Regions from separate parts of the Tepidibacillus infernus genome, predicted to be linked through region 1. Evidence: predicted binding sites of a transcription regulator. Region 1 holds the regulator's gene; the other holds the start of a gene.

Region 1 (15,119 bases):
AAGGACTTCATTTTAAGATTCCATTTATTCAAGAAGTGATTCCAGCAGAGGTTCGTGTACAAAAAGCTCAATCTGAACAAACTGCTGCATCCAAGGATTTACAGGTCGTTACTACTGTAGTTGCTGTTAACTTTCATCTTAATCCAGAAGAAGTGAATAAACTTTATCAAAACGTAGGTTTAGCCTATAAGGAAAGGATTGTAGACCCTGCAATTGGAGAAGCGCTTAAAGCTGTTACAGCTCAATATACAGCTGAAGAGTTAATTTCAAAAAGGCCTGAGGTAAGTACGAAAGTAAAAGAACAATTAGCGAAGAAGTTAGCAAATTATAATATGGTACTTGATGAAATCAATATTACTGAATTTAAGTTTAGCAATGAATTTAATAATGCGATCGAACAAAAACAGGTTGCTGAACAACAAGCATTAAAAGCAAAATTAGATTTGCAAAGAATTGAAATTGAGGCAAAACAAAAGATTGAGCAAGCAAAAGCAGAAGCAGAATCATTAAGATTACAAAAACAAGAGGTAACTCCAGAGCTTGTTGAATTAAGAAAAATCGAAGCACAAATGGAAGCCATTAAGAAATGGGATGGTAAGCTTCCAAATGTTACAGGTGGGGCAACACCTTTTATTGATGTAAATGGAATTAAATAAGATCAAATATCAATGATTATAAAATTACAGTCCCCTTTTTGGAGGGCTGTTTTTTATTGGGACACCAAAAAAGTTATTGGAATACGCTTCAAAGGAGATCGACACTTTTGTGTGCTATCTTGTATTGCTTGAAGAGGATATCCTTACAGTGTTATGATAGATTGTGAATATGAGACGAGGTGAAAAGATGGGGAAGTTGGTTTTAATCGATGGAAACAGTATTGCGAATCGAGCATTTTATGCTTTACCACTGCTTAGTAATAGACAAGGTATTTACACAAATGCGGTTTATGGATTTACACAAATCTTATTAAAAATCTTAGACGAGATTAAACCAGAATATATTCTTGTGGCTTTTGATGCTGGAAAAGTTACGTTTAGACATGCGGATTTTAAAGAATATAAAGGAAAAAGGCTGCAAACCCCTTCTGAATTGTCTGGGCAATTTCCAATGTTACGTGAACTACTAGAAGCATTCCAAATTCCATATTTTGAACTTAATGGTTATGAAGCTGATGATATTATTGGAACTTTAACCAAAACAGCAGAAATAGAAAATTTGGATACGATTGTTGTAACTGGGGACAAAGATATGCTTCAGTTGGCTTCTGATCATGTTTCCATTTATCTTACTCGTAAAGGAATTACAGAGGTAGAAGCTTATGGGCCAAACGAGATCAAAGATAAATATCAACTCACTCCAAAACAAATTATCGATCTAAAAGGATTAATGGGAGATACCTCTGATAATATTCCTGGAGTACCTGGAATTGGTGAAAAAACAGCATTAAAATTACTTCATCAATATGGTAGTGTTGAAGAAGTTCTAGCACATATTGATGAAATTTCCGGTAAAAAGATAAAAGAAAATTTATCAATCTATCGTGAACAGGCAATATTAAGTAAGCAATTGGCTACTATTTTTAGAGATGTACCGTTGCAATTTTCAATCGAACAGCTAACTTATCATCGTTTTGATCAGGAAAAAGTATATGAGTTGTTTTCAAAGTGGGAGTTTCATTCACTTATTGAACGATTAGAAATAGATAAAGGAGAAAATATACACCAAGATCAAATCTTGCAACTGAAGATTAATTCTTTTACAGATGAAAGTAAACAAATCTGGAATACCATCTTCAATCAAGGTGACCAACCACTTGCACTTCATGTGGAAACAAATGGGGAAAATTCTACGGATAAGATTTTGGGGATCTCTTTGTCAAATGATACTGAACAATTGTTTCTGTCTATTGAAAATGTTATGGATTGGCCTGAGTTTCAAAATTGGCTTAAAAATCCGGATGCTGCAAAATGGGTGTATGATGCCAAGCGAACAGAAATGGTCTTTTTCTGGAATCATATTCAAATAGAAGGGATACAATTTGACCTATTATTAGGTTCCTATTTGTTAAACCCTTCTGATGGAGCTGTCTTTCTATCTGACATCGCCAAGCAATACAATTACATGGGTCTACAATCAGACGAAGGATTTTATGGAAAAGGGGCAAAAAGAGAGATACCTGAGCAGAATCTATTAATGGAACATATCAGTCGAAAAGCTCATGTGATCTATCACTTAAAGCCATTTATCGAGAACAAATTAATAGAAAATCAATTATCTGAGTTATTGTATGCTGTTGAGCTTCCATTATCAAGGGTATTAGCAAAAATGGAGAAAATTGGAGTGAAAGTAGACGAAGAGCGCCTAAAACTAATGGGAGTAGAAATTGAGCAGACATTAAAGAAGTTGACAGAGGAAATTTATGAGTTAGCTGGAGTGGAGTTTAACATCAATTCACCAAAACAATTAGGTGAAATATTATTTGATAAGCTGCAGTTACCGATCATGAAGAAAACCAAAACAGGTTATTCCACTAGTGCTGATGTTCTTGAAAAATTGGAGCCATACCATCCAATCATTGGACAGATTTTACATTATCGTCAGTTAGGGAAATTATATTCAACCTATATTGAAGGACTTTTAAAGGTGATTCACCCTAAAACAAAAAGGATTCACACAACCTTTAATCAAGCGATTACAGCTACGGGTCGTTTAAGCAGTACAGAACCAAATTTACAAAACATTCCGATCCGTTTGGAAGAAGGAAGAAAAATTAGACAGGCATTTATTCCTTCTGAACCTGATTGGCTGATCCTTGCAGCAGATTACTCACAAATTGAATTAAGGGTACTCGCCCATATCTCAAATGATGAAAAATTAATAGAAGCATTTCAAAAAGATATGGATATCCATACAAAGACGGCGATAGATGTATTTAGGGTCAATGAGGATGAAGTCACTTCATTGATGAGAAGACAAGCAAAAGCTGTTAATTTCGGCATCGTTTATGGAATTAGTGACTATGGTCTATCCCAAAACCTTAATATTTCCCGAAAAGAAGCTGGAGAATTTATTGATCGATATTTTGCGGTTTTCCATGGCGTCAAGCAATATATGAAGGATATTGTTGAAAGGGCAAAAAAAGAGGGTTATGTAAGTACCTTATTACATCGTCGTAGATATTTACCAGATATCAATAGTTCTAATTTTAACTTGAGAAGTTTTGCAGAAAGAACAGCTATGAATACCCCAATTCAAGGAACAGCAGCTGATATTATCAAATTAGCGATGATTCAGGTGGCAGAACAAATGGAACAAAAGCATTTAAGAAGTCGTTTATTACTACAAGTTCATGATGAATTGATCTTTGAAGTCCATCCTGATGAGATAGATGAAATGAAGGTTTTAGTCAAAGATACCATGGAACATGCTTTAGACTTAAACGTTCCTTTGAAAGTTGATATGAATATTGGAAAAACGTGGTACGAAGCGAAATAAGATTGAAAGAGGATTCTTTATGCCAGAATTACCTGAAGTTGAAACAGTGAGAAGATCATTGGAAATGTTAATTATAGGAAAAACGATAAAAGAAGTAAATGTCTTTTATCCTAAAATCATTAGAACACCTGGTGATATCGGAGAATTTAAATGGATATTACAAGGACAAACGATTGAAGGTATCGGAAGAAAGGGAAAATATCTTCTATTCTATATGAATAGTGTAACGATGATTTCTCATTTACGCATGGAAGGAAAATATATTTATCATGAAGAAAAAATGAAGGAATTTGATAAGCACACACATGTTGTTTTTACCTTTACTGATGGAAGTATCCTTCAATATCGTGATGTCAGAAAGTTTGGAACGATGGATGTTGTCTCAAAAGGTAAGGAAATAGAATTTGAATCTTTAAAAAAATTAGGTCAAGAACCGATTGATCCAAACTTTGATCCAAAGCTTTTTAAGCAACAACTGAAAACAAGATCTGCACCGATTAAACAAAGCTTATTAAATCAGGAAATTGTAAGTGGTCTTGGTAACATCTATGTGGATGATAGTTTAGCACTAAGTAAGATCCATCCTTTAAGAACGGGTAATTCCCTTACAGATGAGGAAATTGATCAACTTATCCTAGCTATGAAACAGGTTTTGTTAAAAGCGATTGAAAAAGGTGGGTCGACGATTAGAACTTATGAAAGCTTTTATGGTAGAGGTTCAATGCAAGATCATTTAATTGTCTATGGTCGTACAGGTCAACCATGTTATCAATGTGGAACACTAATTGAAAAAATCAAGGTAGGTGGAAGAGGGACACATTTTTGTCCTAATTGCCAAAAGAATTTTAATAGCTAACATTGCACCCCTTTTGCGCCCACTCCATAAGATATTAAGGTAAGTTTTCAATGTAGAGCTTTTGGAGAGGGGAGAGCAATCGTGCATATGATTTCTCTAATCATTTTAAGTTTAGCTGTAAGTCTAGATAGTTTTGGTGTAGGTGTGACTTATGGTATAAGAAAAGTACGTATTCCTATATATTCTATTTTGATTATTGCATTGCTTTCAGCTTCTATGATTCTTTTATCTATGCAATTAGGGGTATGGATTAGCTATGTATTGTCACCTTATATGGCTAAATGGATTGGTTCTATCATATTAATATGTATAGGAGTTTGGGCTATCTTCCAAGTGACTCGACATAGCCATGAGGATGTTGAGTGCCCTACCCCTGTAAATGAATATCAAGAAAAAAAGATGATTTCGATCGAAATTAAAAAATTAGGCCTTGTCATTCAAATTTTAAAGATGCCAATGAAAGCAGATATCGACCGTTCAGGGGTTATTTCGACAATGGAGGCAGCTTTTTTAGGAATAGCTTTATCCTTAGATGCATTTGGTGCAGGATTAGGAGCAGCTTTAATTGGTTTCGAACCATTAAAGACAGCTACGATGATTGCAGGAATGAGTGGGCTTTTTATATTAGTAGGGATGAAGGTAGGATTATTGTTTTCTGATGTAGAATGGTTAAAAAGATTTACAATTCTACCTGGACTTATTTTGATCATGATGGGGATTATTAAAATCTTTTAATGGAGTGATTTGATGCTTATTGGGTTAACGGGAGGCATTGGTAGTGGGAAAAGTACAGTATCCAAATTATTTGCAAAGTACGGAATACCTGTAATTGATGTAGACCAGATTGCAAGGGAAATTGTAAAACCTGGTGAAGAAGCATGGCAAATGATTATTGATCATTTTGGCTCGGAAATCTTATTACCAGATCAAACGATTGACCGAAAAAAATTAGGGAAGATTATTTTTAATGATTCTCAAAAACGGGAAATACTTAATGAGATCACACATCCCATTATCTTTGCTTCTCTCGTTAAACGAGCAAAAGAGTTACAAACGAAATACGATCACGTCATCGTGGACATTCCATTATTATTTGAATCAAAAAGAGAGCGACTGTTTGATTTGATTGTTGTTGTTTATGTTGACCCAAAAATTCAGTTAAGTCGGCTCATGGAACGAGACCGGATCACCAAAGAAGAAGCATTATCAAAAATAAGAGCGCAACTGGACTTGAATTTGAAAAAAGAAATGGCAGATATCGTTATTGACAATAGTTTGGGCATATCCAACACAGAATTGCAGGTTGTTGAATGTATAAAAAAATGGTATGGAAAGTTGGATTAAAAAGAAGGATGGCAAATAAACCATTTACCAAAAAAACGGCTCTTATTTTTTTTCTTTTATTTTTAGTTTTTTTAAGTTTAAATTCAAAATGGCTTTGGCAACTCATGTATCCAATCAAATATAATGATATCATCTACAAATATTCTCGCCAATTTGACATTGATCCCTACTTAATTTTGTCTATCATACAAGTTGAAACTCGATTTGATGAAAAAAAAATTTCTAAAAAAGGTGCAATTGGATTGATGCAAATCATGCCTGAAACAGCAAAATGGATTATTGAAAAAGGCAATTTCCCACCACAATCACTTGATTATTTATCAAGGCCTGAGGTGAATATCGCATTGGGAAGTTGGTATTTAGCAAATATCCATCAACAATTTCAAGGCAACGAAATTTATACGATGGCTGCATATAATGCTGGGCCTGGTAATGTAAAAAAGTGGATTGAAGATGGGATATGGGATGGGAATGCTGGAACCATTGATCAAATTCCATTCGGAGAAACAAGGCATTACATACAAAGGGTTCTCCATTTTTATGAACGCTATCAATGGATTTATTCGTCTGAATTTGATATATAGTATTTTATAAATAAATTTGTATATTCCATCGTGCTCCGTTGTGAGGACTCCCAAAAGTCGCTGCTTATGGAATATACAAACTCCTTTTTATAAGAAGGCTCTTTATTGAGTCTTTTTTTTTTTTTTTTGAAACAGAACAATTTTAGTGCTATTTTTTTTAAATATGTTATACTTATTATAGTAAATAAGATAAATTAGTATGTTATAATGTGAAGGAGAGAGTAGAAATATGCCATTAAGATTAGCGATTAATGGATTTGGTCGTATTGGGCGTATGGTTTTTAGAAGGGCAATGGAAAATCCAGAGATTGAAATTGTTGCAATTAATGCAAGTTACCCTCCTGAAACTTTGGCTCATCTGTTAAAATACGATACAGTACATGGGAAAATAAATGCAAATATAAAGGTGAATGGACAAACGATTCTTGTAAATGATAAAGAAACTATGATCGTATCTGAACGTAATCCTGAATTCTTACCATGGAAAAATCTAAATATAGATGTGGTTATCGAATCTACCGGAAAATTTAGAGACAAGGAAAGTGCGAGTAAACATCTTTCTGCTGGGGCGAAGAAGGTGATTATCACTGCGCCGGCAAAAGGAGAAGACATTACGATTGTCATGGGAGTTAATCATGATCAATATGATCCTGAGCAACACCATATTGTTTCCAATGCTTCCTGTACTACTAATTGTTTAGCACCTATTGCAAAGGTTTTACATCAACATTTTAAAATTGAATCAGGAATGATGACTACAGTTCATTCCTATACCAATGATCAGCGAGTCCTTGATAATATGCATAAAGATTTAAGAAGAGCTAGAGCAGCGGGGCAATCGATTATTCCAACTTCAACTGGAGCTGCAAAAGCAGTGTCTCTTGTTCTTCCCGAATTAAAAGGAAAGTTGAATGGAGTCGCTCTCAGAGTACCCACTCCTGATGTATCAATCGTAGATCTTGTTGTTCAAGTTGAAAAAAAAGTGACAGTTGAAATGGTGAATGAGGTTCTGAAGAAAGCAAGCTTGCAGGAATTAAACGGCATCCTTCAATACTGTGAAGAACCCCTAGTATCTTCTGATTTTATAGGAAACGATCATTCATCGATTGTAGATAGCTTATCGACAATGGTCATTGGAGAAAATCAAATCAAAGTAATGGCTTGGTATGATAATGAATGGGCTTATTCATGTCGGGTAGTTGATTTGGCTAAATATCTTCATGATAAAGAAAAACAAAAACAAAAAAATAAAGTTTTAACCGCATAAATTTGAAATGCATAAGATACTATAACAGCACTGAGTTTATCAGTGCTGTTAATTTTTTTCTGAAGCATATCTCCAAATACTTCAGAGCATCTTATTTAATTATCTAGTTACAGTTTGTCCTGCAAGTTGTTGTTCAGCGATTTGAACTAAACGACGAGTAATGTTACCTCCGATTGCACCGTTATCACGGGAAGCGATGAATCCCATGTAACCGTCTTGAGGAATTTGAACTCCTAATTCATTAGCAATCTCAAATTTTAATTGGTCTAAAGCTTGACCTGCTTGAGGAACTACTAATTGATTGCTACTGCGCTCTTGCCCTGCTGCCATTGTTGTTCACCTCCTTATCGGTTGGTAATCGTATTGTATGTAGAATCAAATGTTTCAATACAGGTAAGTGATTCCAGTGTCAGCAGATGAAAATAAAAATAAAAATTCTCTTGCAAAAAGGGGATAAAACCAGTATACTGAAATTCGTGAAATTCAATTTACTTTTTAAATAACTAAGGAACCAGTATCTACTCAAAGGGTTAGGACCTCATCGGACTAACTTTCCCCCGTGGTAGATGACGTAGGTCCCGCATGCTTGAGAGGGCATGGAATTATTGTAAAAAGGGGGATGACGTTATGGATACTATGGGACGTCATGTAATTGCAGAATTATGGGGTTGTAATGTTGAAAAATTAAATGATTTAAAATTTATTGAAAAAACGATGGTTGATGCAGCACTTGAAGCTGGCGCAGAAATTCGTGAAGTTGCCTTTCATAAGTTTGCACCGATGGGGGTTAGTGGAGTTGTCATTATTTCAGAATCCCATCTAACGATTCACAGTTTTCCTGAGCATTCTTATGCAAGTATTGATGTATATACTTGTGGTGATCGAATTGACCCAAATGTTGCTGCAAATTACATTACGAAGCAACTTGAAGCAACAACTCGTGAATCTGTACAAGTTCCACGTGGTGTTGGGCCAGTCGTGATTGAACCAACAAAAATTGAAACGTATAGCAAATAAGCTATCCAAAAAGAAGGATCTGATCCTTCTTTTTTTACTGTTGACATAATAGCATTAACTTAGTAATATATAAAAGTCGAACAAAAATTATAATAAGCGAATATGAACTGGTAAGTATAGAGGTGCGGTTACTTAAGAGTAAGATTATCTTCAATAGGGCTTTGGGTAATCTGAAAGGAAGAACCGCCGAAGTGTATAACTTTAGCCCAAAGAGTTATATGCTGGTTCTGCGTAAAATATATGTAGAACTGTCACAAAATGTATTTTGTGGAGAGCTATCTGCCAACAAGTGTTTTTTTATGAATTACTTATTTATTTGGGCATAATAAACCTTGAGGCATATATAGCTTCAAGGTTTTTTGTTTATCATATGCTTTTGTTCGAACATATTTAAAATAGATAAAGGAGATGCAAAGAGAGTGAGAAACAAAATATCTGTGTTTTTATTTACTTTATTCATCATATTATCTCAACATTTGCCTGCTTTTGCAGAAGAAATCGATCAAGCCGCAGAACATGCAAAACAGTTTGGTTTTTGGACATTAATCCCGCCATTGATTGCAATCATATTAGCTTTTATTACAAAAAATGTTGTGTTGTCGCTATTTATCGGCGTCTTTTCAGGAGCATTTTTGTTACAACTTACATCGTATAATGTTTTAGGTGCCTTATTTCAGGGATTGCTTCAGGTTGTACAATATATTTTGACATCTTTAGCAGACCCTTGGAATGCTGGAATTATCCTTCAAGTTTTAGCAATTGGTGGGCTAATCGCCTTAGTTACAAAGATGGGTGGGGCAAGAGCGGTAGCTGAATCGTTAGCAAAAAAAGCAAAATCCCCAAGAAGTTCACAAGTGATTACTTGGCTTTTAGGCATACTGGTCTTTTTTGATGACTATGCGAATTCACTCATTGTTGGACCGATTATGCGTCCTGTTACAGATAAATTACGAGTGTCAAGAGAAAAGCTTTCATTTATTATTGATGCCACTGCAGCGCCAATAGCGGGTATTGCATTAGTTTCTACTTGGATTGGCTATGAAGTAGGGTTAATTAAAGATGCATATTCTTCAATTGGGCAAGATGTCAATGCTTATGGTGTCTTTATGGATACAATCCCTTTTCGATTTTATAATATTTTATTATTAGTCTTTGTTGTAGCTACGGCATTATTTATGAGAGAATTTGGCTCGATGTATCAGGCAGAACGTCGAGCAAGAACAACAGGAAAAGTATTAGCGGATACAGCAAAACCAATGGCAACTGATGATAAAGATGTTCAGCCAAAAGAGGGTATCCAATTAAATATATGGAATGCAATTATTCCCATCGGGCTTTTAATGATTCTATCCTTTGGTGGCTTTTACTACAATGGGTACATGGCGATCATGGGTGGAGAGGATGAGGCTGTAAAACAACTGATTCAATCTAGTCCATTATCCTTTGCAGCCATTCGTGAGACTTTTGGATCATCTGATGCAAGTGTAGTATTATTCCAGGCTGCTCTTTTTGCAAGTATTGTGGCCATGATCATGGGTATTAGTAAGAAGATCTTTACCGTTTCGGAAGCGATTGAAACATGGATTAACGGAATGAAGTCTCTTTTGATCACTGGGGTTATTTTACTATTAGCGTGGTCCTTAAGTAGTACAATGAAAGAATTAGGTACAGCAAAATATCTTGTTGGTCTATTATCTGATACCCTACCAGCATTTGCTTTACCAGCGATTATCTTTATTTTTGGAGCAATTATTTCATTTGCAACTGGTACTTCTTATGGTACGATGGGTATCTTAATGCCATTAACTATTCCATTGGCAGCTGCATTATCTTCAGACCCTAATTTTATTATCATGAGCGCAGGAGCAGTATTAACAGGTGCAATTTTTGGCGACCATGTTTCTCCTATCTCAGATACAACGATTCTATCTTCGATGGGAGCAGGTAGTGACCATTTAGATCATGTAAGAACCCAATTAGATTATGCGATTCCAATAGCTATTTTAACTATTTTCTTAGGTTATTTACCTGTCGGATTAGGACTATCAGTTTGGTTTACACTTCCAATCGGTATCCTTGGTGTTATCTTGTTAGTTCGCTTTGCAGGAAAACCAGTTGAAAATTAATATAGTCGACAAATTTCCTTACTCCCACTTTTAAAAGTGGGAGTAATCATTTTTACGGTGAAATATAGGAAGGATTTCCCCTTGACCTTTTAAAGAAATTAAGGGAAACTTATAATAACTTGTACAACCTTAAGCGCACATAGATGTGGGAGAAAAAATTGGGGTGAGAAATATTGAGATGTCCTTACTGCAATTATAATGGAACAAGAGTATTAGACTCTCGACCGATCAATGATGGAAAATCCATACGAAGAAGAAGAGAATGCGATTCATGTAATAGAAGGTTTAATACCTATGAAGAAGTAGAAGAAACACCCATTTTAGTCATTAAAAAAGATGGAAGTCGTGAAGAATTTAGTAGAGAAAAAGTGCTAAGAGGGCTTATTCGAGCATGTGAAAAAAGACCAGTGCCATTAGAAACGTTAGAAAATATGGTGGCAGATATTGAAAGAGAATTAAGAAATGATTTGAAATCAGAAGTTGACAGCAGAGTCATTGGTGAAATGGTGATGGAAAAACTATATCAGATTGATGAAATTTCCTATGTTCGTTTTGCCTCAGTCTATCGCCAGTTTAAAGATATTAATGTATTTATTCAAGAGATTTCTGAGTTACTGCGAAAAGGATGAAGAGAATCCCCTCCAATTCGGAGGGGATTTAAATAATGTGATATTATGAGCAAGTTGAACCAAAAGTAGATCTAACAGTAAAGCCACTTCCCCAGCGGGAATCACGAAAATCTACTTCAACATCGCCTATATTTTCAAGCTCTTTAGCATTGACGACCACTTTAAAGTTCTCATATTCGAAAACTTTATCTTCTTCATTTGGCTCATCCAGAGCCAATCCCAAGGATGGACCGCCTCAGCCAAAACCAGCAATATATACACGGATTGCTGCGCTACTTTGTTTCTCTTTCAGTAACTCTTCAAGCTTATCCTTTGCACTTGGTGTTACGGAAACCATATCATTACCTCCCCTTCTCAATGTTTAAGCATCTAGTTGTGAGTTAAATACCCATAAAGGTATTATATATGGATTGGTTTGGAGAAACAAGTGTTGTTTTTGTTAAGTTAGAGTGATGGTATAATAAAGATAAGCTTTTTATAAAAGGGGTTGATTTAGAATGTCTTACATCTTCAATGAAATTACACCACAGGATTCTTATATTATAAGATTACCTAATTCAATCGAAACTACCCAATTTTCTTACATGATTGAGTTATATCAACCCATTATTGGCACAGAGGCTCTAAGTTTATATTTAACCTTCATTTATCACCTTCCTTTAGGACAGGCAGGTGTTTCAATACCAAATCTGCATAGAGGTTTAATGACACAACTTCAGCTTTCCTTTCCAACGATTATTAAAGCGAGAAAAGTTTTGGAGGCTGTTGGTCTTTTAGAAACTATAAAGTATAAACACGTTGAAAAAAATGAACATATCTTTGAATATACCCTATTTCCACCATTACATCCTATCCAATTTTTTCAGAGTGACGTTTTAAGCCTATTGTTGTTAAATCGATTAGGGAAGTCAGCTTTTCAAACCTTAAAATCTAAGTTGACACCAAACTTAAATTGGAACCATGGGTACTACATATTTGCTGAGAAAATAACCAAGTCATTTGATGAAGTTTTTGATACTGTTTTAGCCTCTGAATTCAAGATAAAACCAGGTTCTGAAATAGAGCAATTGATTCAACCGCTCGAATATCAGGAAGAGAAAAAACAATCACCTAAACTAGATATTAAGAAAAAATATCTTGATATTGATTTTATAAAAGGAATGGGTAGTTCCATCTATCCCTTAGAAAAAATCATCGATTCAGATTTAGAAAAACTTTTACATGAATTAGCTTTCCTTTATCAATTATCTGAAACTGACATGATCAATCTATTAAAGGATCATACCATTTATGATTCAACTGGAAAAATTGATAAGCAGTCACTCAGAAAAAGGGTAAAAGAGCGAGTTCAATTTGCTGAAAAGGAAGTTGTCATTGTTCAAAAAGAACAGCTGGTTGATGAAAAAAAACAGAAATCAGCCCACAATCTTAGTAAAGCAGAGCAACATCAATGGGAATTAGAACATTTAACTCCTATAGAACTAATGAAACAATATCAAGGTGGTGGAAAGATAGCAGAAGCAGATTTAAACTTAATTGAAGGACTGTTAATTGATTATCAATTGCCATCAGGAGTAGTAAATGTATTAATAGAATATATTATGTTGACTAATGAATATAAACTTCCTAAGAATTTAACGGAAAAGATCGCGGGGCATTGGAAACGTCTAAAAATCAAAACCGTAAATGAAGCGCAAAATGTGGCCAAGAAGGAGCATCAATTGTATAAAGAATGGAAAGAGGTAAAAAAAGGTTCAAAGAATGCAGCCAAGAAAGCTTTTACTTCCACAAAGTCGGGAAAGAAAGAGAAGATACCAGATTATATTTTACAGCAAGAAGAAAAGTATCATCAGAAAGAGAATACAACTGACTCTATAGATAAAGAAAGTCAGGATGAAATCAATCAATTGTTAAGGAAATTAGGAGAAATTTAATGAGGGGAAAGATGATAAAATGGATCCTTTAAGTCAAATCATAGGTGAATTAATACCCAACTTAAGCGTTAATAAGCAAAAATGGGTTCGTTATTTTGAACAACATCCAGAATTACAGTCACTTTTTCAAACAAACGAACTCTCTAAAGAGATGATTCTTCCTTCATTAAATCAACTTTATCAATATATCGAGGATAAAAAGAATTGTTCCCTCTGCATTGGAATTGATAATTGTCCAAATTTATTAAAAGGGCATTATACGACTTTAAAATTTGAATATGGCCAAATTCAAAGTATATTAACAAAATGCCAAAAGTTACTTAACCAAGAAGAAGAGGAATATAAAAATCAATTATTTAAGAGCCAATATATTCCAAAGGAAGTTTTGAAGGCTTCTTTTAAAGAGATTGATCAAACGTTAGGACGTAAAGAAGCCCTTATGGGATTATTAAAATTTATTGACCTTTATCAATCTGGTCAAAAACGAAAAGGAATCTATTTATATGGTCCGCTCGGAGTTGGAAAAAGTCACATGTTGGCAGCGACTGCGAAGAAATTAGCAGAAAATAAAATTTCCACTTTAATGATCTATGTACCTGATTTTTTTAGAGAAATGAAAAGTTCTATCCAAGACCAAACCTTAAATGAAAAAATGAAGCTTTTACAAGAGGTTGAGGTTCTAATCTTAGACGATATTGGAGCAGAAACGATTTCTCAATGGGAAAGAGACGAAATACTAGGAGCCATCTTACAAGCTAGGGTAGTAAAAGGGTTGCCTATCTTATATTCCTCTAATTTAAATTATGATGATTTAGAAGAGCATCTGGCGTATTCAAATAAAGGTGGAGTGGAAAGCTTAAAGGCCAAAAGAATTATGGAAAGAATTCGGCATTATACAGTGCCTTACTTTGTCGATGGACCTAACAGAAGAATGTTGGAATGACCCCTTTGATGCGAATTTTTTAGGTTTGAAAGTGTTGAATGTAAATGAAGAGGATGCTATAATAATTTTTGTCTTAAGAATGGGGCATTAGCTCAGCTGGGAGAGCGCTACACTGGCAGTGTAGAGGTCAGGGGTTCGAGCCCCCTATGCTCCACCATCAATAAAACCAATAACAGAAAATTCGCTTTTAGATCTAAACCTTCGATAATTAAAAACTCGTTTATTCAGAACTTGGATGTCTGCATCACGCTGATCCAACTTGTTATTAATCGTCTGAAGCATTGCATGAACGTTTTCTGGATTGCTTTCTTCGATACGTTGAACAGTGGCCTTAATATCTGTAACATCTGATTGTAAATAAGATGCTTTTGTTTCAAGTGTATCAAATTGGGTGTTCATGTTGGATTTGATATCTTGTATCTCTGATTTCATATTTTTCATTTCATTCTCTATGCTATTTAATCTTTGATTATTCATTATCCAATTTTAAGCTCTCCTCAAATACTGTAATATTTTATTTTTAACAATTATAGCATATAAAGCAATAAAGAATAACAAAGTTTGAAACAAAACCTATTGTCTGTTTTAGTTATTGTAGTTATAAGGATGATTGCTGTTGTTCCTCAAAAAGAAAATGTCCGCCCCCTAATCATCATAAGGGCGGTTTTTTTACGTAACTCCTCTAATTCCTTCTTTTTTTCCTCCTCATTAACTTCAATTTGTAGATCATCATTCCAATCCAAACAGCGAAACTCTCAACAGCAACGTAATCTAACCAATTCGTAAAATCAATATCATTTAGTGTAGTCATGAATAATAGTAAAAATAAGATATCCGTACTATTTATTTTTTTTCATAAAAACCAGCTCTTTAATTTCTAGGTGTGTTATGCTCCACCATACTTAAATATTACAAAACATATAC
Region 2 (15,119 bases), 500 kb from region 1:
CATTATGCATATAAAGTACTAACTTCTATCAATGGAGTAGAGCCTGCATTTCACCTTCCTTTCTTTAATGAATTTGCAATTAAACTACCTAAACCTGTTTCTGAAATCAATAAGGCCTTATTACAAGATCATTTCATAGGCGGTTATGATGTAAGTAAAGACTATCCCGAATTAGAAGGTATCATGCTTGTTGCTGTAACTGAGGTCAAAACAAAAGAACAAATTGATCAATTCGCAGCAAGATTGGAGGGATTAGCGTGAAAAATAAGCTTAAATTTGGTAAAAAAGGGCGCAGCAAACTAAGGTCTTTAAAGACCTAAAAAAAATCAAGCTTTGGTTTTAAGCTACAGAAATGTCAGAAGCCTTTATTATACCTTGGGCAATTAGGAGTTTTATTGCCTGATTAATAGCTTTCTCTTTCTGCTTGTCCTGCATTTCTTGTGGCATATCAATTTTATACAAGTCGCTTGGATTCCACACTTCGCCAGTAACAAACATATTGTATATGGCGGTGAGTATCATCCTTGCAATAGCGATTATGGCTCTTTTTTTGCCTCTCCTTTTAGAAATGCGTTCGTACTTGATTTTGTAGTAAGGAGACTTATCCGATTTCACGGCTGCATGGGCAACTTGTACCAATGCAGGTTTGAGGTATACACCGGCACGTGTAATACGGACAGATTTCTTCTTACCAGCAGATTCATTATTGCCAGGTGTTAGTCCCGCCCAGCAGCACAAACGCTTGGAGTTGGCAAATTGAGACATATCTGTACCAATCTCGGAGATAATGGTGATTGCAGATGCTCTATTAACTCCGGGAATGGTACATAAAAGGTTAATGGCACTTTCATAAGGTTCGACCAACTTATCCAGTTTTTCGTCCAGTTCAGCAATCGAATTGGTTACGAAGTCGAGGTGAGAACGAACCATGATCATACGTTCTTTTTGTTCCTGAGTCATTTGGTATCCTTCAATAGATTCAACCACGTTATCTGCTTTTTTTTTCAAAGATTTATGAAGAAGAGAAGTACAGTATTCCGGGTCAAAGGTATCAGAGGAAATCAGATAGTCCGTGATGGAAGTGGCAGATTTGCCAAACATGTCGGAAACGACAGCATCAAGGGCTACATTACAGACTGTGAAAGCGTTTTGAAAACGGTTCTTTTCACTGCTTCTACAAGAAACAAGTTTAGAACGGTAGCGAGTGTATTCACGAAGAATACGGACTGGTTTATTAGGGATATAGCTTCCTGGTACTAAACCAAGGCGGAAAAGGTCAGCAATCCACTTAGAATCTTTTTTATCATCCTTATTTCCTTTTACAGCCTTCACCCATTTGGGGTTAGCAACAGTCATACGGATGGTATCTTCCAAAAGATTGTAGACAGGAACCCAATATTTCCCGGTCGATTCCATGCACATATCATAGCAGTTGTTATCAATCAGCCACTGCTTGAATTGAAGAATGGAATTGTTAAAAGTAGAAAATCTCTTTTTTGAATAATGAGGGGTAATCCCCTGTGAAGTAATAATTGTGGCGACGAGAAAAGTCTTATGCACATCGACACCGCAACAGATAGGATAAACAACTTTCATGGCACAGCCTCCTTTCATAATTGGAGGAAGAAGACATTGACTGAACCATCACACATTTAACAAAGAGCTAAAACAATGATTAGCGTGCGGTCTTATAGAACCACTTATTTGTGCTTGAAAGATGATTCTTACACTGGTTATTATACTGTTTTGAACTGAGAAGTAATCTACGACTCACCTCGCCGTGCTTTGTAGTATATCTTCTCCTTAAGTTAATCATAGCAAAGTGGTGAAAGCCGCACACCATTTTTCATTACTATTTGTGCCGCCAGCGCTAGCGGCGGAATGGAGGTTATTATGAGAAAAGAAAAAGCCCTCATATTTGAATTGAGCAAACCAGGTAGAGTTGCTTATAGCTTGCCTGAATTAGATATACCAGAGATTCCAATTGATGAATTACTTCCAAAAGAAGTGATCCGTGAGAATCCACCAGAATTCCCGGAATTGTCAGAATTGGATTTAATGCGCCATTATACAGAATTATCCCAGCGAAATCATGGAGTTGATTCTGGTTTCTATCCTCTAGGGTCTTGTACGATGAAATATAATCCTAAAGTAAATGAAGATGTTGCAAGATATGCTGGATTTAGCCAGATTCATCCTTATCAAGCGGAGGAAACCGTTCAAGGTGCTTTAGAACTGATGTACAACCTACAAGAGGAACTTCAGGAAATTACAGGAATGGATAAGGTGACATTACAACCTGCAGCAGGGGCTCATGGTGAATGGACAGGACTTATGCTGATCCGTGCCTACCATGAAAACCGTGGTGATCATCAACGGAATAAAGTGATAGTTCCTGACTCTGCTCATGGAACGAATCCAGCATCTGCAACAGTAGCAGGATTTGAAATCGTTACTGTAAAATCTAATCAATTTGGTAATGTAGACGTAGAAGCTTTGAAACAAGCTGTTGGTAATGAGACTGCGGCGTTAATGCTTACAAACCCAAACACCCTTGGCTTATTTGAAAAAGATATTGTGGAAATTGCTAGAATTGTACATGAAGCAGGTGGATTGCTTTATTATGATGGAGCAAATGCGAATGCGATCTTAGGCATCACACGTCCAGGGGATATGGGATTTGATGTTGTACATTTGAATCTTCATAAAACTTTCTCAACTCCCCATGGTGGTGGTGGCCCTGGTGCTGGACCAGTAGGAGTTAAAAAGATATTAGAACCATTCTTACCAAAACCGATGGTTGCAAGGGATGGGGATCGATATTATTTAGATTATAATATTCCTCAATCTATTGGTCGCGTGAAATCATATTATGGTAATTTTGGAATTCTTGTTAGGGCGTATACCTATATCCGTACAATGGGACCAGATGGACTTAAAGCAGTAGCAGAGAACGCAGTATTAAATGCAAACTATATGCTTCGAAGATTACAGGATTATTATGATGTACCATTCTCACAACATTGTAAGCATGAGTTTGTATTGTCTGGTAAGAAGCAAAAGAAACTAGGTGTTCGTACACTAGATATTGCAAAACGATTATTAGATTTTGGGTTTCATCCACCAACCATCTATTTCCCACTTATCGTGGAAGAATGTTTAATGATTGAACCAACGGAGACCGAAAGTAAAGAGACATTAGATTCTTTTATCGACGTACTCATCCAAATCGCAAAAGAAGCAGAAGTAGACCCAGAAAAGGTATTAGAAGCACCTCATACGACGGTTGTTGGCCGTTTAGATGAAGTCACAGCTGCTAGAAACCCAATCTTAAGATATACAAAATAAAAAATAATCGAAAAAAACAAAGGACCTTGTAAGATACAGGGTCCTTTGTTTATTTGTATGTCACTCTGTCAATTCAACTTGATTAATTTTTCAAATTCTTCTTGTAATGCTTTAGTAATAGATCCTGGAGAATTGGTGATCGTTTTATCGTTGATCTGGTTAATTGGCATGATTTCCATTGTTGTACTACTTACAAAGGCCTCATCAGCTTGGTAGACTTGTTTGAGATTAAATTCTTTTTCTACAAAGGGGATACCAATTTTATCAGCAATTTTTTCAATCACTAATCTTGTAATTCCTTTTAGAATAAAGTTATTAGCCGGATGTGTGAGGATTTTACCGTCCTTTACGATAAAGAAATTAGATGAACTTCCTTCAGTCACAATATTATCCCTAATTTGTACTGCTTCATAGGCCTGATGATCAACGGCATATTGTTTTGCCATAATGTTACCTAATAGGTTAAGACTTTTTATATCACAACGTAGCCAACGAATGTCTTCAATTGTGACAATTTTAATCCCTTTTTGCAATTTTTCGTAAGGTCTATTCATTTCTTTTGTATATGCAGTTAGTACCGATGTCGAATCAGTAGGAAATGCATGGTTTCTAGTCGCTACACCTCTAGTTGTCTGAAAATAAACAATACCGTTTTGAAGGTTGTTCATTTCAATTAATTGTGTTATCTTTAACTTAATTTCTTCTGAAGAGAGTGGTAAAGAAAGACTTAATTCTTTTGCGCTTCTTTCAAATCGAATTAAATGATCATCAAAACGAAATGGTTTGCCATCATAAACTCGAACCACTTCATAAATTCCATCCCCAAATTGATACCCACGATCCTCTATATCGATGTGAGCCTCCCCTCTTGTAATAAATTGATCATTCATAAGAATCATTGAAGTCACTCCAATTCTAAAAGTGTATTTTTCTATAACTAAGATGGAGCTTCAAGTTGTTAATACTCTTATTGTAACATGAACTCAGAAGAATGGGATTTAGTATTTATTGATTTTTTTAGATTTTTTTAATACCTAAGAATAAGGAAGCAAATTAAAATTAGGCCATGTTATTCATTTGATATTCTTACTTTTTAGGACTTTTGATTCCTAGAAATACTAGATATAGTGTTGTATAATGAAAAAACCTCATATATATTGATATTTCAGCAAAGAGATCATACATAATGAGATGTATAAGGAGAAATATTAGGAAAGATGGAGAGTGAAACAATCAATGGAAAATGATAAGAAAACACGCTTAGAAGGATTAAGCGAAAAAATCTTCCTGGATCGCTATGCATTAAAGGACGTCACTGATCAACAAGTAAATGTAGGGGATACTGTATTAGTTTTAACAAAAGATGATCCAAAGTTCCCACAAAAAGAAGTAGGTGAAGTCCTTTCGATTGATGGTTTGACGATTACGGTTGGTTTAAGAAGTGGACAAGTTATAGAAACCGAACAAAGCAAAATTACAAAACCATTGGAGTTAACACCTGAAAAAATGTGGGACCGTTTAGCAAAAGCGATTGCTTCTGTTGAAAAACCTAAAAAACAACAAGAATGGACAGAAAAGTTTCGCCATGTATTAGATGATTGGAAATTAGTTCCCGGTGGCAGGATCGCTGCAGGGGCTGGAGCGAGTGATGAATTAACTTTATTCAACTGTTATGTTATTCCTTCACCCAAGGATAGTCGTGGTGGAATTATGGAAACGCTAAGCCAGATGACAGAAATTATGTCACGAGGTGGTGGAGTTGGTATTAACCTATCTTCTTTAAGACCACGTCGAGCAGTTGTAAAAGGGGTGAATGGTTCATCCAGTGGAGCTGTTTCCTGGGGTGGATTGTTTAGCTATACTACTGGTTTAATTGAACAAGGTGGCTCGCGTCGTGGAGCTTTAATGCTCATGTTAAATGATTGGCATCCTGATCTATTAGAATTTATTACCGTAAAACAAGAAATGGATCTAATCACAAATGCTAACCTTTCTGTAGCTGTAAGTAACGATTTTATGAAGGCAGTAAAAGAAGATTTAGATTGGGAATTAGTTTTCCCTGATACAAGTGATCCTGAATATGATGAAGTTTGGGATGGTAATCTCCAAAAATGGAAAGAACTCGGTAAATCCGTGAAAGTATATAAAACATTAAAGGCTAGAGAAATCTGGCATACCATTATTGAGTCTGCTTGGCGATCGGCAGAACCTGGTATTGTTTTTATGGAGTACTATAATCAAATGTCTAATAGTTGGTATTTTAATCCAATCATTAGTACGAATCCTTGTGCGGAACAAGGTTTACCAGCTTGGGGTGTATGTAATCTATCTTCGATCAATTTAGCCAAATTTGTAAAAGATGGAGAAGTGGATTGGGATGCTCTCGGAGAAACTGTTGAAATCTCTGTCCGTTTCTTAGATAACGTAATTGATGCTACACCTTACCATTTTGAAGAAAATAAAAAAAATCAGTTAAATGAACGTCGTGTTGGATTAGGTAGTATGGGCTTAGCTGAAATGCTCATCAAATTAAAGATTCGTTATGGTAGTGAAGAATCCTTAGCATTCTTAGATAAACTATACAACTTTATTGCAAAACGAGCCTATCTAGCTTCAGCGGAAATTGCGGCGGAAAAGGGATCATTCCCAATGTTTGATAAAGAAAAATTCCTACAAAGTCTTTTTGTCCAACAATTTGATGACGAAGTTAAAGATGCGATCCTAGAAAAAGGGATGAGAAACGTTACTGTTCTTACTCAAGCACCTACAGGTAGTACAGGTACCATGGTTGGAACATCTACTGGGATTGAACCCTTCTTTGCTTTTGAATATGTTCGTCAAAGTCGATTAGGTTTGGACAAGCAATATGTACCGATTGCAAAAGAATGGTTAGACCAGCATCCTGGTGAAGATCTTCCTGACTATTTTGTAAGTGCAATGGAACTTTCTGCTGAAGACCATATCCGTGTACAAGCTGTTATTCAAAAATGGGTAGATTCTTCCATTAGTAAAACCGCAAATGCACCAGCAGATTTTACGGTGGAGGATACTAAGAAACTTTATGAATATGCCTTTGAATTAGGTTGTAAAGGAGTAACCATCTATCGTGATGGAAGCCGTGATGTGCAAGTACTTTCAACTGAGAAAAAGGAAGAAAAAGATGCAGTAAAACCAGAAGTTGAACAACAATTAGATCATAAACCTGAAAAAGAATATCGTCGTAGACCAAAAAAATTAACAGGTGCAACCTATAAAATGAATACGCCGTTAGGTAAAGCCTATATCACCATCAATGATGTGGAAGGTAAACCTTTTGAAGTGATTGTTAATGTAGGAAAAGCAGGTAGTGATGTCTTCGCCATGTCTGAAGCTTTGGGAAGAGTGTCAACACTATTTTTACGCTTCGGGGAAATTCCAGATGGTAATAAGGCACGTTTATTGATCAAACATCTAAAAGGCATTGGTGGTTCAGGGGCAGTTGGATTTGGACCAAATCGAGTTGAATCAATTGCTGATGCAGTAGCAAAAGCGTTAGAGATGCATATTGATGGAGAAGAATCCGACGATTCTATAGCTGCTTCATCAGAGCAACAAGTCTTAAATAGACATCTTGATCATGAAGGAATTGGTTCGTTTGATCATGACCATGATTTTACTGATGATGCAGTGCCTGATGGATTAGATTTATGCCCAACTTGTGGATCAGCTTCTTTAGTCAACGAAGAAGGCTGTAAGCATTGTATTACTTGTGGATATACCCGTTGTTCATAATAGAACATCTTCTTTTGCAGGAGAATTCACAAAAAAAATCACAGAAAGAAACGAGCTTGTAAATAATCAAGCTCGTTTTGTACTTTAATGATACCAATTATAATATTTGAATCGAAAATTGTTGCATCATAAAGGTATTTTATGCTAAGATAAAACAAAAGTTATATCATAAAACTTAAGTTTGGTGATGTGATGATCAATCAACTAACTTCAAAGGAAAAAGAAATTATTGAAATTCTGCGTAAAAATCCCTTTATAGAGCAAGAGGAAATTGCAAATCAACTTGGACTAGCAAGATCTTCTGTTGCAGGCCATCTTGCGAGGTTGAGCAAAAAAGGAATCTTGCAAAGGGGATATATTCTTAATGAGAGAATGAATGAAATTGCTGTAATTGGTGGGGCAAATGTGGATATTAAAGGAATTGCTGATGGGTCATTCAGACAAGGAAGTAGTAATCCGGGAAAAGTCTATCGTACAGCAGGTGGTGTTGCAAGGAATGTAGCAGAGAATCTTGCAAAGCTTCAGTTGTCTACATTTCTTTTTACCGTTGTTGGACGTGATGAAGAAGGGGATTGGCTATTGGATGTAACACAAAAAGCGGGTGTCAACATTCAATATATTGAACGATTAGCTAATGAGAGAACAGGGAAATACCTATCCATTCTGGATGAAAATAGGGAACAAGTTGGTTCCATCTCAGATATGCAAATTATGGAGAGAATGGACGAACTGTTTCTACAAAACCTTTATCCAAAATTGATTACAGCAAAGATCGTATTTCTAGATACGAATCTTCCTCAGTCTACATTAGTACCTCTTATTCATTGGCTCAAAGACAAGGAAACGATGATCGTTATCGACCCAGTATCTGCTAAGAAAGCCGAAAAATTAAAAGGATATTTAGAGGACTTAGATTTAATTACTCCAAATAAGGAAGAAGCAGAAATCCTAACTGGCATTACAATAAAAAGTAAAACGGATCTTAACCGAGTAGTATACGAGTTTTTTTCTCAAGGAGTAAAGCAAGTCGTAATTACTTTAGGTGCTGAAGGGGTATTTGTGGCCACACCTGAAATTCAGGAATTCCTTCCTAGTCCTAAGGTTGATGTGAAAGATACGACAGGAGCTGGCGATGCTTTTGTTTCCGGGATTATCTATGGTTTAGTAAATGATAAAGAGCTTATCGAGGCATGTAAATATGGCCATACTATGGCAGCAATCACTCTTAAACGGGAAGAAACCGTTGTCCATGATCTAAACATACACATTTTAGAACAGTTAAAAAAGGAGATTTTCTAGTGGAGACTAAAATTGATTTTTTAAAGAAACAAATACACATCAAAGAGGAAGTGAAGGATGCATTAGCTTCGGGAAGACCAGTTGTGGCATTAGAATCAACTATTATTACGCATGGAATGCCTTATCCAGCTAATGTAGAGACAGCCTTAGAAGTAGAACGGATAATTCGAGAGCAAGGTGTAATTCCAGCAACGATCGCAATTATCAATGGAGTGATCAAAGTTGGGTTAACGGAAGAAGAAATTAAGGATTTAGCAAAAGAAAAATATGTAGTGAAAGCGAGTAGGCGTGATTTACCAGTCATCCTTGCTAAAAAATTATCTGGAGCGACTACAGTAGCAGGTACGATGTTGGTGGCTAGGATGGCAGGAATTAAAGTTTTTGTCACAGGAGGGATTGGTGGAGTTCATCGTGGTGCAACTGAGACGATGGATATCTCTGCAGATCTGCAAGAACTAGCCAAAACCAATGTAGCAGTTGTTTGTGCAGGGGCAAAATCGATTCTTGATATTGGCTTAACTTTAGAATATTTAGAGACCCAAGGGGTTCCTGTTTTAGGATATCAAACAAAGCAATTCCCTGCATTTTATACCCGTGATAGTGGGTTTAATGTAGATTATCAGGTGGAAAGTGCGGAGGAAATGGCAAATATCATGAACATAAAATGGAATATGGGTTTAGATGGCGGTATTGTGATCGCTAATCCCATCCCTGCCGAACATGCACTAGATGAAAACTATATTAACCAAAAAATAAGGGATGCTTTAAAGGAAAGTGTAGAAAATAAGATTATTGGTAAAGAAATTACACCATTCCTATTATCAAAATTAGAAGAAATCACAGAGGGTAAAAGCTTAGCAGCTAATATTGAATTGGTAAAACATAATGCAAAAGTAGGAGCACTTATCGCTACTGAGTACGCAAAATTAAATAAAGCTTGAAATTTGACTTTTGTTTTTAGTTTGTTAAAATGTTAGTTGGATGAGAACCAAGGATTGTAGCTGCTTAGCAGTAAGACCTAAAACGATGCAAGGGGGGCAATATGGTTTCCTTTTTCGTTTTGGGTCTTTTGCACTTATTATATGGAAAAAATGGCTAGTTTGGTATATAAAATAGGATGTGTTTAAAAAATAAGTAAGAAGTTTTCTTTTTATTGGTAAAGAAAGGTGCTTATTATTAATTTGGAGGGTATACCGTTGAATAATAATAATGAAAATCTGTCAAATATTTTTGTCATATTCGGTGGTACTGGGGACCTAACCTATCGGAAATTAATCCCAGCTTTATATCATTTGCAATACGGAAAGATGTTACCAGAACATTTTGCAGTCGTTACGATCGGAAGACGTGGTAAAACGACCGAGGAATATAGGAACGAACTATATGAAGCAATAAAAAAATTTTCTCGTTTCCAACTAGATGAATCTGAGTGGAATACATTACGTGAACGGATTTACTATCAACAGATGGATTTTACCGATGACCAAGGATATCCCCTATTAAAAAGTTGGTTAGAAGAACTTGACCAAATACATCAAACCATGGGGAATCGGATTTATTATTTAGCTGTTGCCCCTGAATATTTTGGCCTGATTGTTGAAAAATTACATGATCATGGCATGGCTAACAATGAAGATTCATGGCAGAGAGTGATGATTGAAAAACCATTTGGAAGAGATTTGCAATCAGCAAAATATTTAAACCAAAAAATAACGTCTGTATTTAAAGAAGAACATACCTATCGGATTGATCATTATCTTGGCAAAGAAATGCTTCAAAATATCATGGTTATTCGTTTTGCTAATGCTTTATTTGAACCGATTTGGAATAATAAATACATTGACCATATCCAAATCTCTTCAAGTGAAATAGTTGGAGTGGAAAATAGAGGCGGCTATTATGAAAAAGCAGGTGCATTAAGGGATATGGTTCAAAACCATATGCTGCAGCTCCTTACATTAACAGCAATGGAACCACCCATAAGTCTTGAAACTGAAACAATCAGAGATGAGAAAGTGAAGGTTCTTCGTTCTATTCAGGAATTTACACCTGATTTGGTCGCAAAGAATGTAGTTCGGGGACAATATGGTGAGGGAATTGTTCAACAAAAAAAAGTGGTTCGTTATCGCGAGGAAGAAAGAGTTTCACCAATCTCTGAAACAGAGACATTTGTTGCATTAAAAGTAAATATCAATAATTTCAGGTGGGCAGGAGTTCCGTTTTATATTAGAACAGGAAAGAGAATGCCGGTCAAGTCGACAGAAGTGGTTGTTCAATTTAAACCGTTAGACCATATTTTATATTTTAAAGAATATGGTAATCTATTGCCTAATCTATTGGTTATTCGTATTCAACCCGAAGAAGGAGTTTTTCTACAATTTAATGCAAAGCAACCGGGTACAAAGAATATGATTATCCCCGTTAAAATGGATTTTTGCCAAAATTGCCAGATTGGTAGTAACTCTCCTGAAGCATACGAAAGATTGCTCTATGATGTGATGAGAGGAGATTCAACTCTTTTTACAAGGTGGGATGAAGTAGAATATTCTTGGAAACTTGTTGATATGATTGCTGAAGCATGGACAACGCAAAAGATAGAATTACCTAATTATGAAGCAGGTAGTTGGGGTCCAAAGGAAGCAGATGAACTTTTACATAGAGACCAACGAAAATGGTGGAATATAGGAGTGTAATGTTAAATGGAGATATATGATATTTCAATGATGATTCATCAAGAGATGCCAGTATATAAAAACAAAGAAGAGAAAAGACCGGTTCTCAAAACGATGCAGGATTTTGCTACTGGTCATGTTTTTGAGTCTCGAATACAAATGGATATGCATACAGGAACTCATGTTGATGCACCTCTTCATATGATTGAAAATGGAAATACGATAGATACCCTTGATTTAAGAAAAGTTGTCACTCCTTGCAAGGTGATTGATCTGACTGCAATAAAAGAGAAGATAACAAAAGAAGATCTTCAATCAATAAATCTCCAAAAGAATGACTTTGTTTTATTCAAAACAAAAAATTCCTACGATGATCAGTTTAACCAAGAGTTTGTTTATTTGGATCGGAGTGGTGCACAGTATTTAACTACAAAAGGAATTAAAGGTGTCGGAATCGACGCACTTGGCATAGAACGAAGCCAGCCTGGCCATGAAACGCATATAAGCTTAATGGAAGCAGGTATTGTTATTCTGGAAGGACTAAGGCTTAAAGATATTGACGAAGGTGAATATTTTCTATATGCTGCTCCCCTATTTATTAAAGGAGCAGAAGCAGCCCCAACAAGAGCAATTTTAGTTAAGATGAATTATGAGAATGTAAAGGTTTAATCCCATTTAAAAAAAGGATACAATGGTATCCTTTTTTTAATATTCAGGGGTTTACTTCACTTTCATTTTCTTTTTCAAGTAAGAATCCCGCTTTTTTTAAAGCTAGGCAAACCTCATCTAGTTGTTCAATTGTGTCTGCCTCAAGGGTGTGAAGATGGGTACCTTCTGTTAAGTCTGAAAGATAGGAAGCTTTGGAGTCTTCCATTTTTTGAATGAATTGTTTTACATCTCTCCTATTTTTTATGACAAGGGAGGCAGTCATTTCTCCATATATTGGATGTTCTATGATCACATCTCTGATAAATACACCATGATCAACAATTAGATTAAGCTCTGCCTCAGTCTGAGCAGGGGTATGATTACAAGCTATGATTCTCTTAAAGGAATGAGCTGATTCCTTTTCACGCAAATATACATAACCTTGAGCAGTTGCAATAATAGGTTCATTTTTTGCTTTTAATAAGGAAATATCTTGGACAATGACTTGTCTACTAACATTTAGTTTCTCAGCTAGTATTTGCCCCGTCAATGGTTCTTCACTTTCTTTTAGCCATTGTAAAAGAATTCTTCTTCTTTCTTCACCAGAACGCTTTCTTTCATCCACCTTAATCACCTCTAGAAAAAGCACTTTCACTCAACTCTATTATAACGTAAAAATAGACATTTCCCTAGCACTTTGCTTATTTTTCAATCATAGGATGTCATTGGAAAGGAAGTGATTGAAATGAATGAAATAGAAAAATTAATATTTGATATCGAACGGGTTTTTGCCAATCATCTGAATAAGTGGCTGAATACCAGTTCTATGATCTCAGGATTATTAGATGATTCACAGGTTAAAATAAGAGAGAAGGAAAATAAAATACATGTGTCTCTTGATATTCCTGGCCTAACAAAAGAGCATCAATTAGATCTAAATGTTCACAATGATCACCTTATCGTTCAAGGTACAATAGAAAAAATTAATGATGTAAGGTCAGATCATGGAAAAAGAATAAAAAATCATTATTCTGAGTATTTTTATAGAACCGTTCCATTACCTGCTAAAGTTACAACCAAAGGTGCTATTGCTAAATATGAAGATGGGGTATTAAAAGTAGAACTCAAAAAGATTGCAGAATTAGAAGATGGAAGAATCGATATTCTATTTAAATAAAAAGCATGGAGTAACTGCCACCATGCTTTTTTTGTTGAGTTTATTTAAGAAAAACTAAAAATTTGGCTGGTATGTTCTTTTTGGTTTCGGATCAAAACCCATTTATGATTTACTGTGATTTCATAATATTCATCAGATCCGAAACGATGGGCAAGGAAGAGGCCGGATGATTTGGGCTTAATCAGATAATATTGGCTTGTTTTATACAGATAAACGGTAATATTCAAATGTTCACGTGTGATTTTGGCATAGGACTGGTTCGTATAATCATAAATTTGGTCACCATAAGAATAACTAAATTGTTCACCTGTTGAACTATTTGTTAATGTCGTAATTTTTTTCCCAGTAATCTGTCTTGCAACAATATAGGATAAGAGAGGTTCAATGTTCAATTCAATCACCTCCAGAAATAAAAACCAATTATCTAAGATTATTCTATTATATGAATGGGATAGAGATGAGGTGTCTTGATTTCTAGTAGTTGACATCAAAATATGGTAAGCTTAAATTAAATAAATGAACCATTTCCTTAAGGAGGTTTTGTCATAGTGGATGGAGCTAGTATTAATATCTGGATTGCTTTTGGGGCAGGAATCTTATCCTTTTTATCACCTTGTGTTTTACCGTTGTATCCATCATATCTTTCTTATATTACAGGAATATCTGTAGACCAATTAAAAAATGATTTTAGTAAAAAAGAGATAAGAAACCGTGCGCTCATGCACACTTTATTTTTTGTTATAGGTTTTTCTATTATCTTTATTTCCTTAGGGTTTGGAGCAAGTTTTGTGGGCAATCTATTTTATGAATTTCAGGATATTGTGAGGAAATTAGGTGCTGTTCTCATTATTTTAATGGGATTAGTCATTACAGGTTGGGTTAAATGGAATTGGTTAATGAAGGAGAAACGATTTGAGTTAAAAAATAAACCGACTGGTTATCTTGGCTCAACGTTAATAGGAGTCAGTTTTGCAGCAGGATGGACGCCTTGTGTCGGGCCAATTTTAGCGATGATACTTACTTTAGCTGCTTCCGACCCATCACAAGGAATCATTCTACTTATTGCTTATAGTTTTGGTTTTGCCATTCCCTTTTTTATTATGGCTTTCTTTATTAGCCAAACCAGGTGGATTCTACGTTACTCCGATAAAATCATGAAAATCGGGGGAGTGATTCTGATTTTAATTGGTCTTTTACTATTTACAGATCAATTAAGTAAGATTACTGTCTATCTCACAAAGTGGTTTGGTGTCAGCTGGTTTTAAATACAAATTTTTATTTAAAGACTGATCTTGTTTTCAGTCTTTTTTTTGTTTTCTGATCATATGTAAGTAGAAAAGGGGGGATGGAGATGTTAGCTGATGCGGTGATTGAAGGTGGAGGTATAAAAGCAATCGGACTGGTTGGTGCAATCTTTGAGGCTGAGAAAAGAGGATACCAGTGGAATCGTTTGGCTGGAACTTCCGCTGGATCAATGATTGCTGCAATGCTAGCAGCTGGTTATACGGCTTCTGAATTAAAGGATGAACTGATGAATTTAGACTATAAAAAATTTATTCAAAAAAAAGGAATCGAAATCCCCTTTCTTGGAGCAGCATTTAACCTGATATTTAAACTTGGTATTCATTCTGGTGATTATATTGAACAATGGTTAAGTGAAAAATTACGAGTAAAAGGGGTAAGAGCATTTGGTGATTTAGAGAAGACATTATATATTATCGCCTCAGATATTACGAGTGGGGAAATGTTAGTTCTCCCTCAAGACTTAACTCGTTATGGTGTAGACCCTTTAACCTTTGATATTGCAAGAGCAGTAAGGATGAGCTCAAGTTTGCCATTTTACTTTCAACCTGTAAAATTTAAAGGTTTATATAACAAAAAACTGGATCATTATATTGTTGATGGTGGACTTTTAAGCAACTTTCCAGTTTGGATTTTTGATGATGATGGATCCTCAAAGTGGCCCACTTTTGGTTTTCGACTTGTTTCAGAAAAAACAGGGCAACCCAATAAGATAAATGGACCAATATCTTTAGGATATTCACTGATTAGTACAATGGTAGAAGCTCACGACACCCGCCATATTAAAGAAAAAGATTATGTTCGATCAATCTTAGTCCCAACACTTGGGGTCAATACCACAGATTTTGATCTAAATAAAGAAAAAAGGGATGAATTATTTGAGTCAGGAGTGAAAGCTGCGA

What was found. Region 1 encodes NrdR, which represses ribonucleotide reductase genes. Its sites were predicted from a motif close to AACACNATATATNGTGTT; they were not measured.
Region 2: a site for NrdR is predicted at 4,463-4,480, ahead of TEPIDINF_RS02925 (adenosylcobalamin-dependent ribonucleoside-diphosphate reductase). Genes of this name have one in related genera too.

Annotation. Positions count from the first base shown of each region.
Region 1 covers NZ_JBLWFI010000001.1:71,782-86,900, forward strand. The annotation lists gene TEPIDINF_RS00410 (prohibitin family protein) at 1-656, shown strand, start outside; gene polA (DNA polymerase I) at 844-3,495, shown strand; gene mutM (DNA-formamidopyrimidine glycosylase) at 3,515-4,351, shown strand; gene ytaF (sporulation membrane protein YtaF) at 4,439-5,086, shown strand; gene coaE (dephospho-CoA kinase) at 5,099-5,695, shown strand; gene TEPIDINF_RS00435 (lytic transglycosylase domain-containing protein) at 5,662-6,279, shown strand; gene TEPIDINF_RS00440 (glyceraldehyde-3-phosphate dehydrogenase) at 6,509-7,546, shown strand; gene TEPIDINF_RS00445 (alpha/beta-type small acid-soluble spore protein) at 7,646-7,876, opposite strand; gene speD (adenosylmethionine decarboxylase) at 8,174-8,563, shown strand; lysine riboswitch at 8,673-8,849, shown strand; gene TEPIDINF_RS00455 (Na+/H+ antiporter NhaC family protein) at 8,983-10,689, shown strand; gene nrdR (transcriptional regulator NrdR) at 10,863-11,318, shown strand; gene TEPIDINF_RS00465 (IscA/HesB family protein) at 11,362-11,655, opposite strand; gene TEPIDINF_RS00470 (DnaD domain protein) at 11,816-13,252, shown strand; gene dnaI (primosomal protein DnaI) at 13,272-14,195, shown strand; tRNA gene TEPIDINF_RS00480 (tRNA-Ala) at 14,277-14,352, shown strand; gene TEPIDINF_RS00485 (hypothetical protein) at 14,340-14,636, opposite strand.
Region 2 covers NZ_JBLWFI010000001.1:573,159-588,277, forward strand. The annotation lists gene gcvPA (aminomethyl-transferring glycine dehydrogenase subunit GcvPA) at 1-261, shown strand, start outside; gene TEPIDINF_RS02910 (IS110 family RNA-guided transposase) at 340-1,596, opposite strand; gene gcvPB (aminomethyl-transferring glycine dehydrogenase subunit GcvPB) at 1,894-3,348, shown strand; gene dat (D-amino-acid transaminase) at 3,417-4,247, opposite strand; gene TEPIDINF_RS02925 (adenosylcobalamin-dependent ribonucleoside-diphosphate reductase) at 4,585-7,119, shown strand; gene TEPIDINF_RS02930 (carbohydrate kinase) at 7,312-8,418, shown strand; gene TEPIDINF_RS02935 (pseudouridine-5'-phosphate glycosidase) at 8,418-9,359, shown strand; gene zwf (glucose-6-phosphate dehydrogenase) at 9,615-11,111, shown strand; gene TEPIDINF_RS02945 (cyclase family protein) at 11,118-11,759, shown strand; gene TEPIDINF_RS02950 (transcription repressor NadR) at 11,803-12,369, opposite strand; gene TEPIDINF_RS02955 (Hsp20/alpha crystallin family protein) at 12,484-12,915, shown strand; gene TEPIDINF_RS02960 (hypothetical protein) at 12,960-13,307, opposite strand; gene TEPIDINF_RS02965 (cytochrome c biogenesis CcdA family protein) at 13,464-14,180, shown strand; gene TEPIDINF_RS02970 (patatin-like phospholipase family protein) at 14,267-15,119, shown strand, end outside.